Regions from separate parts of the Exiguobacterium sp. UBA3491 genome, predicted to be linked through region 2. Evidence: riboswitches for the same ligand, from Rfam matches in the RefSeq annotation. Region 2 holds a riboswitch; each other region holds the start of a gene.
The links. Region 2 has a riboswitch for S-adenosylmethionine ahead of B4F99_RS08245 (methionine ABC transporter ATP-binding protein). Riboswitches for the same ligand answer to the same signal wherever they lie in the genome.
Positions count from the first base shown of each region.

Region 1: linked by a shared signal. The riboswitch ahead of mtnK (S-methyl-5-thioribose kinase) and the one ahead of B4F99_RS08245 (methionine ABC transporter ATP-binding protein) in region 2 are both predicted to bind S-adenosylmethionine.
Region 3: linked by a shared signal. The riboswitch ahead of msrA (peptide-methionine (S)-S-oxide reductase MsrA) and the one ahead of B4F99_RS08245 (methionine ABC transporter ATP-binding protein) in region 2 are both predicted to bind S-adenosylmethionine.

Region 1 covers NZ_DFQK01000015.1:19,821-24,024, forward strand. The annotation lists gene mtnA (S-methyl-5-thioribose-1-phosphate isomerase) at 1-606, opposite strand, end outside; gene mtnK (S-methyl-5-thioribose kinase) at 603-1,769, opposite strand; SAM riboswitch class I at 1,848-1,951, opposite strand; SAM riboswitch class I at 2,157-2,258, shown strand; gene B4F99_RS05015 (2,3-diketo-5-methylthiopentyl-1-phosphate enolase) at 2,329-3,519, shown strand; gene B4F99_RS05020 (2-hydroxy-3-keto-5-methylthiopentenyl-1-phosphate phosphatase) at 3,516-4,175, shown strand; gene B4F99_RS05025 (methylthioribulose 1-phosphate dehydratase) at 4,172-4,204, shown strand, end outside.
Region 2 covers NZ_DFQK01000021.1:260,574-264,777, forward strand. The annotation lists gene B4F99_RS08235 (MetQ/NlpA family ABC transporter substrate-binding protein) at 1-475, opposite strand, end outside; gene B4F99_RS08240 (methionine ABC transporter permease) at 503-1,168, opposite strand; gene B4F99_RS08245 (methionine ABC transporter ATP-binding protein) at 1,158-2,171, opposite strand; SAM riboswitch class I at 2,255-2,359, opposite strand; gene B4F99_RS08250 (aminotransferase class I/II-fold pyridoxal phosphate-dependent enzyme) at 2,422-3,609, opposite strand; gene B4F99_RS08255 (alpha-glucosidase) at 3,758-4,204, shown strand, end outside.
Region 3 covers NZ_DFQK01000015.1:40,454-44,657, forward strand. The annotation lists gene B4F99_RS05120 (C40 family peptidase) at 1-513, shown strand, start outside; gene B4F99_RS05125 (putative quinol monooxygenase) at 569-862, opposite strand; gene B4F99_RS05130 (M20 metallopeptidase family protein) at 940-2,118, shown strand; SAM riboswitch class I at 2,181-2,284, shown strand; gene msrA (peptide-methionine (S)-S-oxide reductase MsrA) at 2,379-2,909, shown strand; gene B4F99_RS05140 (DMT family transporter) at 2,986-3,468, opposite strand; gene B4F99_RS05145 (Crp/Fnr family transcriptional regulator) at 3,481-4,149, opposite strand; gene B4F99_RS05150 (DMT family transporter) at 4,165-4,204, opposite strand, start outside.

The DNA.
Region 1 (4,204 bases), on a different contig from region 2:
CCATGTCGTCAATCGTGCTCCCTGCAGTAACGGTCGCGTCTCACTCGCAAAAACGGATAATTCGATGCCGCGTTCTTTTGCGATGTAGAACGGCGCAAGTGCCGTTCCATAAGCAGCGGTCGCAATCGATCCAGCATTACAAATCGTTAGGATCCGGTCGCCTGACTGGAACAATTCCAGTGCATGAATCCCGATTTGACGTGACGTCTGCGCATCCTGGTCGTATAAGGCGACCGTCCGTTTTTCCAACCGTTCGCGAATCACTTCTACCGACGTCCCGTCTTGAATGATTGGATTCAATTGATCGAGGACATTTCGCAAGTTGACGGCCGTCGGTCGTGTCGCGAGTAACGTCGCCGATGTCTCAAGCAAGGCTTGCTTGTAGACCGGTAGCTCTGCTTCAAAGCGGTACGCTTCTTGAACGAGCACGAATCCACCGAATAAGCTGATCGCAGGTGCGCCCCGGACACGTAGTTGTTTAATCGCCTCAACCGCTTGCGCGAGATCAGCAATGACTTCATAGTGCTCTTCTTGCGGTAGACGTGTCTGATCGAGAATCGTCAAGACACGATCTTCGTAACGGATACTTTGAACGAATGTAGTCATCGGCTCAGTTCCTCCGTTACGTCAAAGTTTCGTAAATCATCGAATGTCCGGCATTCTGTACGGCGTTTGATTAACGCCGCTCCTAGACGAAGAGCGTGACGTTTCCGCTCTAAGCGTTCCGTCGTTGAATCGATTGATTCTAAATCAGCGACCGGTGCAAGGCCGATCGTCCGCCGAATCAATTCGCAACCGGCAAAGCCAAGGGCATCCTGCAAGATCGTGCTCAGTACATCGTCGACGAGCCCCGATGCCCGGAATGGTTCGACGGCTTCCCGTTCCCATAATGCACGGAACGTTGAAGCAAACGTCAGCCAGAACGTATCGATATCCTTGATTCGGGCGCCACGTCGTGTAGGGTAATCCGGATATGCCGCGAAGAATAGATGCGCAATGAACTGCCCGACATCGAATCCGAATGGACCATAAAAGGCGAATTCAGGGTCGATGACTTTCGTTTCCGTCGCCGAGGCGAAGATGCTTCCTGTATGTAGATCGCCGTGCAGCAATGCATCTCCTTTCGTGATGAAGAGCGCTTCGAGTTTTGCGACTTCGCGTTTCAACTCATCGTCTGCCCATAGACGTGCCACCTCTTCTTCGAGTCCGGCTTCAATCTCGTTCGTCTCCGCGTCATGAAACGGATCCGTGAAGATTAATTTTTCCGTGATGTCGCACAAGTCTGGATTGTAGTACGTTCGGGCGACACGTTTCTTTTCAACCGGACCAAGCGCAAAGTCCGATGTATGGAATAACGTCCGAGCGAGATAAGAACCGATATGTTCCGCAAGCAACGGATACTGTTCACCTGCGAGTAAACCACTTCGAACGATCGTCAGATGTGAAAGATCTTCCATGACCGTATATGCCTCTTCATGACTAGCATGAAAAACACGTGGCACGAACGGTACGGCATGCCGTGCGAATTCACGGAGTGCGGATTGCTCGATCCACGCTCGTTCGAGCGATAACGGCCAGCTCTCCCCGACGACCTTCGCATATGGTAATGCTTGTTTTAAAATCAAGCGATGTTCGCCTTCTCGAATCCGAAAGACGAGGTTGAGGTTCCCGTCGCCAATCTCTTCTGCTTCGACGGCTCCATCGCCGATCAGTCCTAATGTCCGAACACAATCAATCGCGTCCTGTTCTGTGAATGCTTTATATGTCATCTCAGTTTCCCCCTATGTGATACACGAAAAAGCGCCTCTTTTCGTCATCGAAAAGAGGCGCAGAAAAGTCACTGCGTCCTCTTATCTCTCAGACGAAACGTCTGTTGGATGTAGCACCGTGCCCAGTGGTCGGTTGCTGCGGCGTCATCGGGCCAATTCCCTCTGCCAACTCGCGATAAGAGTCGTATGTAGTTGTCGTGTGTGATATTGATTTGAATCTTACGCAATCGACTTCCTCGCTGTCAAATCGAAATCAAGCAGAAACGGATATCATTTTTAAGTCATCTATAGAAAGAGTATTTTCAAAAAAATAAATTTTCTAAAAATAGTTTGACAAGTGGCGATTCTCATGTAAAAATTGCAATTAGATTTCACAATTTCATCCAATTCTTATCAAGAGCAGACGGAGGGACAAGCCCTACGATGTCGCAGCAACCGACCTTTTGGCACGGTGCTAATTCTTGCAGCTACTAAGCTGACAGATAAGAGTCCACGTTCGAATCATTCATGGTCTCTTGTCGCTGACGAGAGACCATTTTTTTGTTGAAGGAGGAAAGACATGGCTTATATCACTGCTACTTATCAATTGACTGCCCGTGATCGACTCGAGCAGCGCGCTGAACAACTCGCGCTTGGTCTGACAGTCGGTTCTTGGACGGAACTGAATCATCTCGAACAACAACAACTTGCCTCGTTCAAAGGGGAAGTCGTACATACCGAAGAACGCGATGGCAAAGGATATATCACGATTCGTTACCCGGAACATAACGTATCGCGCGACTTTTCTGCGATTCTGACGACCGTCTTCGGGAAACTCTCACTCGACGGTGAAATCAAATTAACGGAATTGCTACTACCCGATACATTTACGTCGGACTTTCCAGGTGCAAAGTTCGGGATCGAAGGGGTCCGTTCCTTGATCGGTGTCGAAGATCGCCCACTATTAATGAGCATCTTCAAAGGAGTCATCGGACGCGATTTATCGTTCCTTCGTGATCAACTCGAAGGACAACTCGCTGGTGGGATCGATCTCGTCAAAGACGATGAGATCCTATACGACAATCCATTGACACCAACGATTGACCGGGCACGGATCGGACGTGAGGTCATCGATGCTCACTTCCAACGGACCGGTAAACGTGCGTTATATGCGATCACACTCAGCGGTCCTGTCTTTACGCTCAAGGATCAAGCCAAGCGATTGATTGATGCTGGAGCGACTGCTTTCTTGCTGAATACCTTCACATACGGACTCGACGTCTTACGCGAACTGGCAAGTGATCCGGAAATCAACGTTCCGATTTTCAATCATCCGGCATATAGCGGTGCGTTGATCGCTAGCCCGAATCACGGAGTCGCAGCTCCTGTCTTACTCGGCACATTACCGCGCGCTGCTGGAGCAGACTTGACGCTATTCCCGTCTCCTTACGGCAATGTCGCTTTGCCAAAGGATGTCGCCCGTGGTATCGCGGTCGAAGCGACCCGTCTCGGTCAGACGAAATCAATCTTCCCGGTTCCTTCAGCCGGTATTCATCCTGGACTCGTCGCTCAACTCGTACGAGACTTCGGGATCGCTTCCGTCATCAACGCCGGCGGCGGCGTACATGGTCATCCGCAAGGTGCTGCGGCTGGTGTCATTGCTTTCCGTCAGGCACTCGATGCGGCACTCGCAAATGAATCCCTATCGACGGCAGCATCGCGTCATGAAGAATTACGAATTGCCCTCGACGCTTGGGGGATCAAGTCATGACCGTACGGATTCTTTGTGACTTCGACGGGACGGTGACGACACAGGATAACATCATCGCACTCATGCAGGCATTTGCGCCAGCGAGTGACTTCGAACCGTTAAAACGCGGTGTACTCGACCGGACGTTATCGATTCAGAGTGGTGTCGGGCAAATGTTCGCACTTCTGCCGTCTGACGGAAAAACAGCCTATCTTGACTTTTTGTTGGAGCGTGCAGTCATTCGCGACGGATTTTCGGAGTTACTGCAGTACAGTCGTCGTCAAGGCATCGATTTTTCGATCGTCAGCGGTGGAATGGACTTTTTCGTCGAACCAATCTTAGCGCCATTCCTCGACCAAGAACAGATTTACTGTAACGTCGCTGATTTTAGTGGTCCATTCGTCCATATCGATTGGCCAAACGCCTGCGATACCCATTGCACGAACGGGTGCGGCTGTTGTAAAACGTCCGTTGCCCGGACACTACGTAAAGACGGTGACGTCATCATCGTCATCGGCGACTCGGTGACGGACTTCGAACTCGCAAAACAAGCGGATCGTGTCTATGCCCGTGATTATCTGATCACGTTGTGTGAAGAGAACGATATCGCCTATACACCGTTTGAGACGTTCCACGATATCGTTCATGATTTAACACGAGCGGAGGTGACAACATGACATTCATGCGACGGTATGAAGAGCTACGC
Region 2 (4,204 bases):
GCTTCAGTTCAATCCAGCCTTGTTCCGCAAGTAAGTTCAACGCCCGCGCTTGGTTCGTCGGATCATTCGGCGTCGCGACTTCAGCACCCGTCTTGACGTCGTCAAGTGTCTTCGCCGTTTTACTATACAGTCCCATCGGTGCCGTCGGGACAGTGATGAGTCCTTTAAGGTCGAGCTTCTTTTCTTTAGAGAACGTCTTCAGGTAAATCGAGTGTTGGAATAAGTTAGCATCGATATTGCCGCTACCGAGTGCGATGTTAGGTTGGATATAATCGCTGAATTCGACGATTTCGACTTTATAGCCTTTCTTTTCGAGTTGCGGTTGAATCGCTTGTTTGACCATGTCGCTATAAGGTCCGCTTGTCGCTCCAATCTTGATCGTCTTGTCTTTTTCATCAGCGCTGCTGTCTCCGCATCCTGCGAGGATTCCTGCACCAAGTAAGGCTGTAGCTAAAAAGGCATATCGTTTTTTCATGATTCAACTCTCCCTTTATATGTATGATTAGCGCTTGTCTGTTTTTCGCGCCAGTTGATTGCCAAGTGCTTGAATGCTCTGGACGATGACGATGAGGACGACGATCGTCACGATCATGATGAGATTATCATAGCGATAATAGCCGAAGCGGATCGCGAGGTCACCGACACCTCCGCCGCCGACGATCCCAGCCATTGCCGAGAAGCCGATCAAACTGATCGTCGTTAGCGTGATGCCCTGAATGATGCCAGGGAGTGCTTCTGGTAAAAGGATACTGACGATGATCCGTAATGGTTTCGCACCGCACGCTTCCGCTGCTTCGATCAAACCAGGTGGAATCTCACGCAGTGATGTTTCGACGAGTCGTGCGAGAAACGGAATCGCTGCGACACTGAGGCTGACGGATGCTGCTGTCGGACCAATCGTATTATCAAGCAAAAATTTCGTTAATGGAATGAGGGCAACAAGCAAGATGATGAACGGCAAAGACCGGACGATGTTGACGACGAAGTCAAGAACACGGCGGACGGCAAGGTTTTGAAAAAATAATCCGCGGTCGGTGACGAACAAGAGAATCCCGAGCGGAATCCCGACGACCAATGCGAAGGCAAGTGAAATTCCGACCATCCACGCCGTCTCACCGAGCGCCTTCAACAACTCGGGTAACATCGTTTGAATACGATCAAGCCACATCCTGAATCACCTCGAGTGTATGAAGTTCCGTCGCGAGCCAGTCGAGGGCAGGTGCGATTTGATCGGAGGATCCCGTCAAGCTGACGATTAGGACACCAAAAGCGACGTCTTGGATGTAATCGACTTTTCCGTGCAGGATGCTGACCGAGATATCGTATCGACGGATGGCTTCCGACAACGTACTTTCACCGGTCTTCTCGCCCGTGAACTGTAGGCGGATGATCTTTCCCGGTGTCGCTTGCAAGATGCGTTCCGGTAGCTCGATCTGGAGTGCCGTGTCGACGTAATGTTGTGTCACCGGATGTTTGGCTTGACTGAACAAATCGTATGTAGAGGCAACTTCGACGACTTCCCCTTGCGACATGACCGCGACACGATGGCAAATCTGTTTGACGACATCGATCTCATGCGTGATGAGGACGATCGTCAATCCGAGTCGTTCATTCAAATCTTTCAACAAATCTAAAATCTGCAGCGTCGTGACCGGATCAAGGGCAGAGGTCGCTTCGTCACATAACAAGACGGTTGGATCATTCGCGAGTGCCCGGGCAATCCCGACGCGCTGTTTCTGTCCGCCGCTCAACTGACTCGGGAAGTTCGTCTCGAATCCTTCGAGTCCGACGAGCGAGACGAGTTCACGGATCCGTTCCGGAAAATCTGCTCGTTTGACGCCGGCAGCCTTCAGTGCAAAAGCAATGTTATCTGCGACATTACGCGACTGGATCAATTGGAAATGCTGAAAGATCATTCCTGTCCGCAAGCGAAGTTGACGCAAATCTGCTTTTGACATCCCGCCGAGCGAGACACCGTCGACCTTTACCGTTCCTTGTGTCGGATGCTCGAGACCGTTGATCAGACGAAGCAACGTACTCTTACCGGCACCGGATTCACCGATGATCCCAAAAATTTCTCCTTTTTGAATCGTCAAATCGACATCTCGTAATGCAAAAATCGGGGTCCGGTCTCGGACGAACCGTTTCGTAATCTGTTTGAATTCAATCATCTGCTCATCTCCTCATACAAAAAAAGTCGCTTTTTCCTAGTAGCAGAGCAACCAGAAAAAGCGACGAAAGTGTAAGATTTCGTAACTTATCTCTCAGAATGAATCCATTCTGTAGGATGTGGCACCGTTCCTGATAGGTGGTTGCCGGACGTCGTTGGGCCTAATCCCTCGGTCGCTCTCGATAAGTAGTTATGCTGTTGGGATTTACTTTAACGGAAATGATTCCCATCTGTCAAATGTTTTTTCAGAATTATTCTGCAACAGGTGTCCGGAACAGGTTGAGCGTTCCGATTCGATCGACGGCTTCTTCTAGACGTTCGACGTCAGCAATCAAGCTGATCCGGACGTAGCCTTCACCGTATTCGCCGAAGAAGGATCCAGGGGTTACAGCGACGTGTGCTTCGTCAAGCAGGTGATCGGTGAAGCTTTGGGACGTGTAACCTTCAGGAACAGGAAGCCAGACGAAGAAGGAACCGCCCGGACGTGGTCCACTCCAGCCAATCGCATCGAGTTTCGCGAACAACGCATCGCGTCGTGTTTCGTACAGACTACTTAACTCGCGGACACATGTCTGGTCACTCGTCAGAGCGACGGTCGCTGCATGTTGGATCGGTGTGAAGGCACTGACGTAGAGATGTTCCTGATACGTCTCGATGCTTGAGATGACGGACGGATTTCCGATCGCGAAAGCGATTCGGAAGCCAGACATGTTGAAGCGTTTCGAGAGTGAGAACAACTCGATTCCGACCTCCTTCGCCCCTTCCGTCTGCAAGAAGCTTCGTGTGGGACCATCAAAGCTGATGCCGCCGTAGGCTAAATCATGGACGACACAAATATCATGGGCATCCGCGAAGGCAACGGTCTGTTCGAAGGCTTCTGCTGTCGCTGTCGCACCTGTCGGATTACTCGGGTAATTGAGGAACAACATCCGGGCGCGCTCGACATCTGTCGTATCAAGTAAATCGTAATCCGGCAGGAAGTTATTTTTCTCAAGCAATGGAAGCGTAATCGGGTAAGCGCCAGCAAGTGCTGCTCCAGACAGGTAATCCGGGTACCCCGGATCCGGGACGATGACACCTTCTCCAGGATTGACGATCGTTTGTGGTAAGGCGACGATTCCGGCTTTACTACCGAGAAGAATTGCGACCTCGGTTGCCGGATCGATCGTGACGCCGAATTCGTTCGCATAAAAGCTCGCGACGGCTTGCTTTAGAAAATCATGTCCACGAAATGGTGGATATTGAAGGTTTGTTGGCTCATCGATCGCCTGTTTCAAGGCGTCGAGAATATGTACGGGCGTCGTTTGATCGGGTGTTCCTTGACCAAGGGTAATGACATCATGCCCGGCAGCTTTCACAGCACCGATCCGGTTCGCAAGTTCAGCGAAAACGGGAGCAGGAAGCCGATCGATGGCGATGGATGGAGCGAAATGTTTCATGGATGTGTGCCTCCTTCGTAGTATTGTCGTCAAGGATAACGAATATTCAGTCAAAAGAAAAGAACTTTTTTGAAATTCAAAAAAATCGTCCAATAAACAGGTACAGATATGTGGAGCGGGAATAGAGAGTAGGGAGAGGAGTGAGGAGATGAAGCGAGCTAGCTGGAAAGAAGCAGTCGTCTATCAAGTCTATTGGCGCAGTTTTAAGGATTCGAATGGGGACGGCATCGGTGATTTGCGAGGTGTCATCGACAAGCTAGATTACATCGCATCGCTTGGTGTCGATATCGTCTGGTTAAATCCATGTTACCGTTCTCCAGACATCGATAATGGCTATGATATTGCCGATTATTACACGATCATGGACAAGGCGGGAACGATGGGCGATCTACAAGAGTTGATCACAGCGGCTCACGCACGCGGCTTAAAGATAATTCTTGATTTGGTCGTCAATCATACGAGTGACCAGCATGACTGGTTCCGTCAGTCGCGGGACCGAATCCACGACAAGGATGATTGGTACATCTGGAAAGATGGAACGAAAGAGACGCCCCCGAACAATTGGCGGTCTTACTTTGCGCCGAGCCCGTGGACG
Region 3 (4,204 bases), on a different contig from region 2:
CGGGTTTATCCGCGTCATCGAGTCGGAAACTTCTATGTCATCCAGTCAGGCTGGACACCTGTTTATCTTCCTGTATCCGCTGTGACGATCACGTCCGATAAACGGGTCGTTAAAAAGAATAATACGAATACGCGTGGTGAAAAGCTGATCCAAGCAGCAGTCCAACATATCGGCACACCATACACATGGGGTTCGCAAGATGCCGTGAATGGTGGTTTTGACTGTTCCGGTTTGATTCACTACGCGACGAACAAGGCTGGAAAATACGGTGGTCGGACGAACGTTCGTGGCTACTGGTACGGTGCTTTCTTTACGAATCGCCGGACGAGCATCTCAAGTGGTAAACGCTCAGATATCGTCTTCTTCCAGAACACCTATACAGACGGTCCATCGCATATTGGAATCATGCTCGACAACGAACACTTCATCCATGCGGGTGGTTCACAGCTGCAAATCAATTCAATCTATGAACCGCGTTGGCAGGAGCATTTCCTCGGCTTTAAATCGATGTAATAAAAAAGACGAATCCGTCGGTTTCGACGGGTTCGTCTCTTCTTATCGCAACACGTCAGAAAGTCATCTCGACGTATTTCGCCACTTGTCGGTCCATCAAGTATAATTCGATCTGTTCACGATAGGCTTTATAGTGGTCGGATGCGATATGCGCTTCAAGCGCTTCTTCGTCCCGATACACTTCATACAGCATGAATTGATGCTCATCCTCGATCGATTGGTGCAAGGAATAACGTAAGCATCCTTCTTCTTTTTGTGAAGCATGATAAACCGTTTGTAAAATCGGGAAGACTTGATCCGCAAGTCCAGCTTTGATGGTAAGTACAGCGTTGACGACGATTTCTCCCATGTTTCATTATCCCCTTTCGTGATTACCTGTATATGTACCCATTTTCACGAAAAGACACACGTCAAAGGAGCTTGAAGATGCAAACTCAACTTTTTGAAGCACTTGAACAATTCGAACCCACGATGATCGCGTTACGTCGTGATTTTCATCGACATCCGGAACTCTCTTTCCAGGAAGTCCGCACACCAGAACGAATTGCAAACTTTTACGCGGAGCAGGGCATCCCTTATCAAACAGCCGTCGGAGGTCGTGGTGTCGTCGCGACGATTGAAGGTAAACAGCCTGGTCCGACGATTGCTGTCCGCGCAGATTTTGACGCATTACCACTTCAGGAAGAGACAACGCTTGCTTTCCGGTCGATCCATCCTGGTATCATGCATGCTTGCGGGCATGATGGTCACACGGCAATGGTGATGGCCCTGGCTGCTACGCTCTATCCGTTACGCGATCAATTGCAAGGAACGATTCGAATCATCCACCAGCATGGCGAAGAGGTCTTTCCCGGTGGAGCAATTCAAATGATTGAAGCCGGCGTCCTCGAAGGGGTCGATGCAATTTTTGCGACACATCTCGAAAATGATTTACCGGTTGGCACGATTGGGTTCCGGGAAGGACATACATTGTGTGCGATCGACGAATTCGAAATCATCGTCCATGGTCAAGGTGGTCATGCCCAGGCACCGCATAAAACAAAAGATGCTCTCGTCGCTGGAGCGCAACTCGTCTGCAACTTACAGCATCTCGTCAGTCGACGGGTCGATCCGTTTGAGCCTGCTGTTCTTGCAATTGGTTCTTTCCATGCGGGAACGGCTCCGAACATCGTCACGGGTGAAGCACGCATCGTCGGTGAAATTCGGACGTTCAATGAGACATTGCGGCATCAGCTCCGGCAAGAAGTCGATCTTGTCGCCAAAACGACATGTGCCGGCATCGGTGCTACCTATTCAATCGACTTCACGACTGGTTATCCAGCACTCTGGAATCATCCGGACGAGACAAAACTTGTTCAGGAAGCCGCTTCTTTCTTACCGGAAGCATCCGTCCGGGCACTCACACCAATGATGGCTGCGGATGACTTCGCGCATTATCTAACACATGTCCCGGGAAGTTATTTCTTTACTGGCTCCGGATATACGGACGGTCGCGTCAACTATCCACAGCATCATCCGCAGTACGAAATCAACGAACAGGCGTTGTTGATTGGTGCGAAGACACTCGGAGCGACGGTTTTACGTGCCTTGAAACCTAAGGATTGACTTTATTTCTGTGTGAATGGTATCATCACAACAATGATAACGAATGACATCAACTTCATATACCCTTATCAAGAGTGGACCGAGAGATCTGGATCGATGACGTCCCAGCAACCTGCGCATAGCAAGGTGCTACGACCAGCAAAGCGAAAGCTTTGGTTGATAAAAAGCGGCGACTCCTTTTGCAACCAAGCGAAGGAGTCGTTTTCGTTTTCTCGCTGTCAGACATACAATGGGGATTTCCCACGGAGAGGAAGAGACAGATGGAAAAAGCAACATTTGCAGGTGGATGTTTTTGGTGCATGGTGACACCGTTTGAAGAATTACCAGGAATCGAGGGAATCGTATCAGGTTACATGGGCGGACACGTCGACAATCCGACATACGAGCAAGTCAAGACAGGAACGACGGGACATCTCGAAGTCGTCCAAATCACGTTTGACCCGAGCCTGTTCCCGTACGAGCGTCTGCTCGAACTCTACTGGCCACAAACGGATCCGACGGATGCAGAAGGTCAATTCCAAGATCGCGGCACGCAGTACGCGCCAGCAATCTTCTATCATACGGATGCGCAGCATGAAGCTGCGATTACTTCTCGTGACGCTCTTGCTGCAAGCAACCGTTTCAAACAACCAATCGTGACGCGGATCGATGCTGCTTCTGAATTTTATCCGGCGGAAGAGTACCACCAAGACTTCCATAAGAAAAATCCAGAACACTATAAAAAAGATCGTGCTGCTTCTGGTCGCGATGCTTTCATCGAACAGGAATGGAAAGATACGACGACGGTCTGATTCAAAAAAATGTATATAAAAACAGGTCAGTAAACGTTGGTTTGCTGACCTGTTTCATTGTTATGGAAAAAGTAAGTCATGAAACACGTTCTACTTGATCCTTTGCCTGTTGTTCCGGTGCCACGACTTGATACCGTTTCAAGACGAAGATGCCACACACCATGACAGCGAGACCGATGAGCTGACCAAACGATAAGTCGATTTGTGGCAAACCGAACCAACCGAACGTATCAACAGCAAGGGCAAAGCTCAACTGCGAAATCAACACGACAGAAATCGCGACGGACGGACCAAGCAATTGAATCCCGCGCATGACACAAAAGACGACACCGACACCCACGAGTCCACCGAACCAGTAGAGTGGTGACACGTTTTGAATCTGTCCGATCGTTCCACCACGAAACAGGACATACGTGATGCTTGCTCCGATGAAGCCGACGAAGAAAACCAGCGTCGTCGTTGCCCATGCGCCGAATGCATTACTCATCCGAGCATTCAATACCGTCTGCAAACTGATTAACATTCCAGCCAATACGGCACACACAATGCCTATTATCATGTTCGTTCCTCCTTACTCATAGCTGTTACCGTTCGCTTTCTCGCGAATCCGTTCCAAATCGACGATGATGATCTTGCCACGTCGTCGAACAAGAATCTCTTCCTCACACAACTTCGTGATGATCCGGTTGAGATGACGATAACTTGTTCCAAGCCAGTCAGCGACGTCATGTAGATTCGACGTCCGCATCTCCTGATAAAACAAACTGTCACTAGCTTCGGACGCAATCGATAATAAGTAGCCTGCAAATCGCTCCTCGACCGTATAGAGTACGTGGTGCGACGCTGATTTCGAATCGGCATACCACTTCGCTGTAATTGTTCTTAGTAAAAATTGCAGAAAGACATTCGTCGTATTGTGCTCGCGTAAAATCGTATACGGCACGCTCAACACATCGACATCGGTCACCGCCTCAACTGTATTCAACACTTCTCGTTCATTGATGAACTCGGCGTCACCAATCACTGTCAGTGGTGTTTTGAATCGTAAAATCCGTTGTTTTCCTTCTGATGAAGCAGCAGAAATCTTGACCTTGCCTGCGACGATGAAGTACATCCGGTCGATTGTCGCACCGGTCGTACAGAGGAGTTCTCCTTTTCGGAAGGTTTCTTCACGCAACCAAGCGCGCGTCTCTTTCGTTAAAATCGTATCCAGTCCATATTGTTGGATGACGGTTTCCATGTTCGTTCCCTCCCTTTAGGCAAGTGAGAAAATCGCAACTCCTGCAAGCATGAGA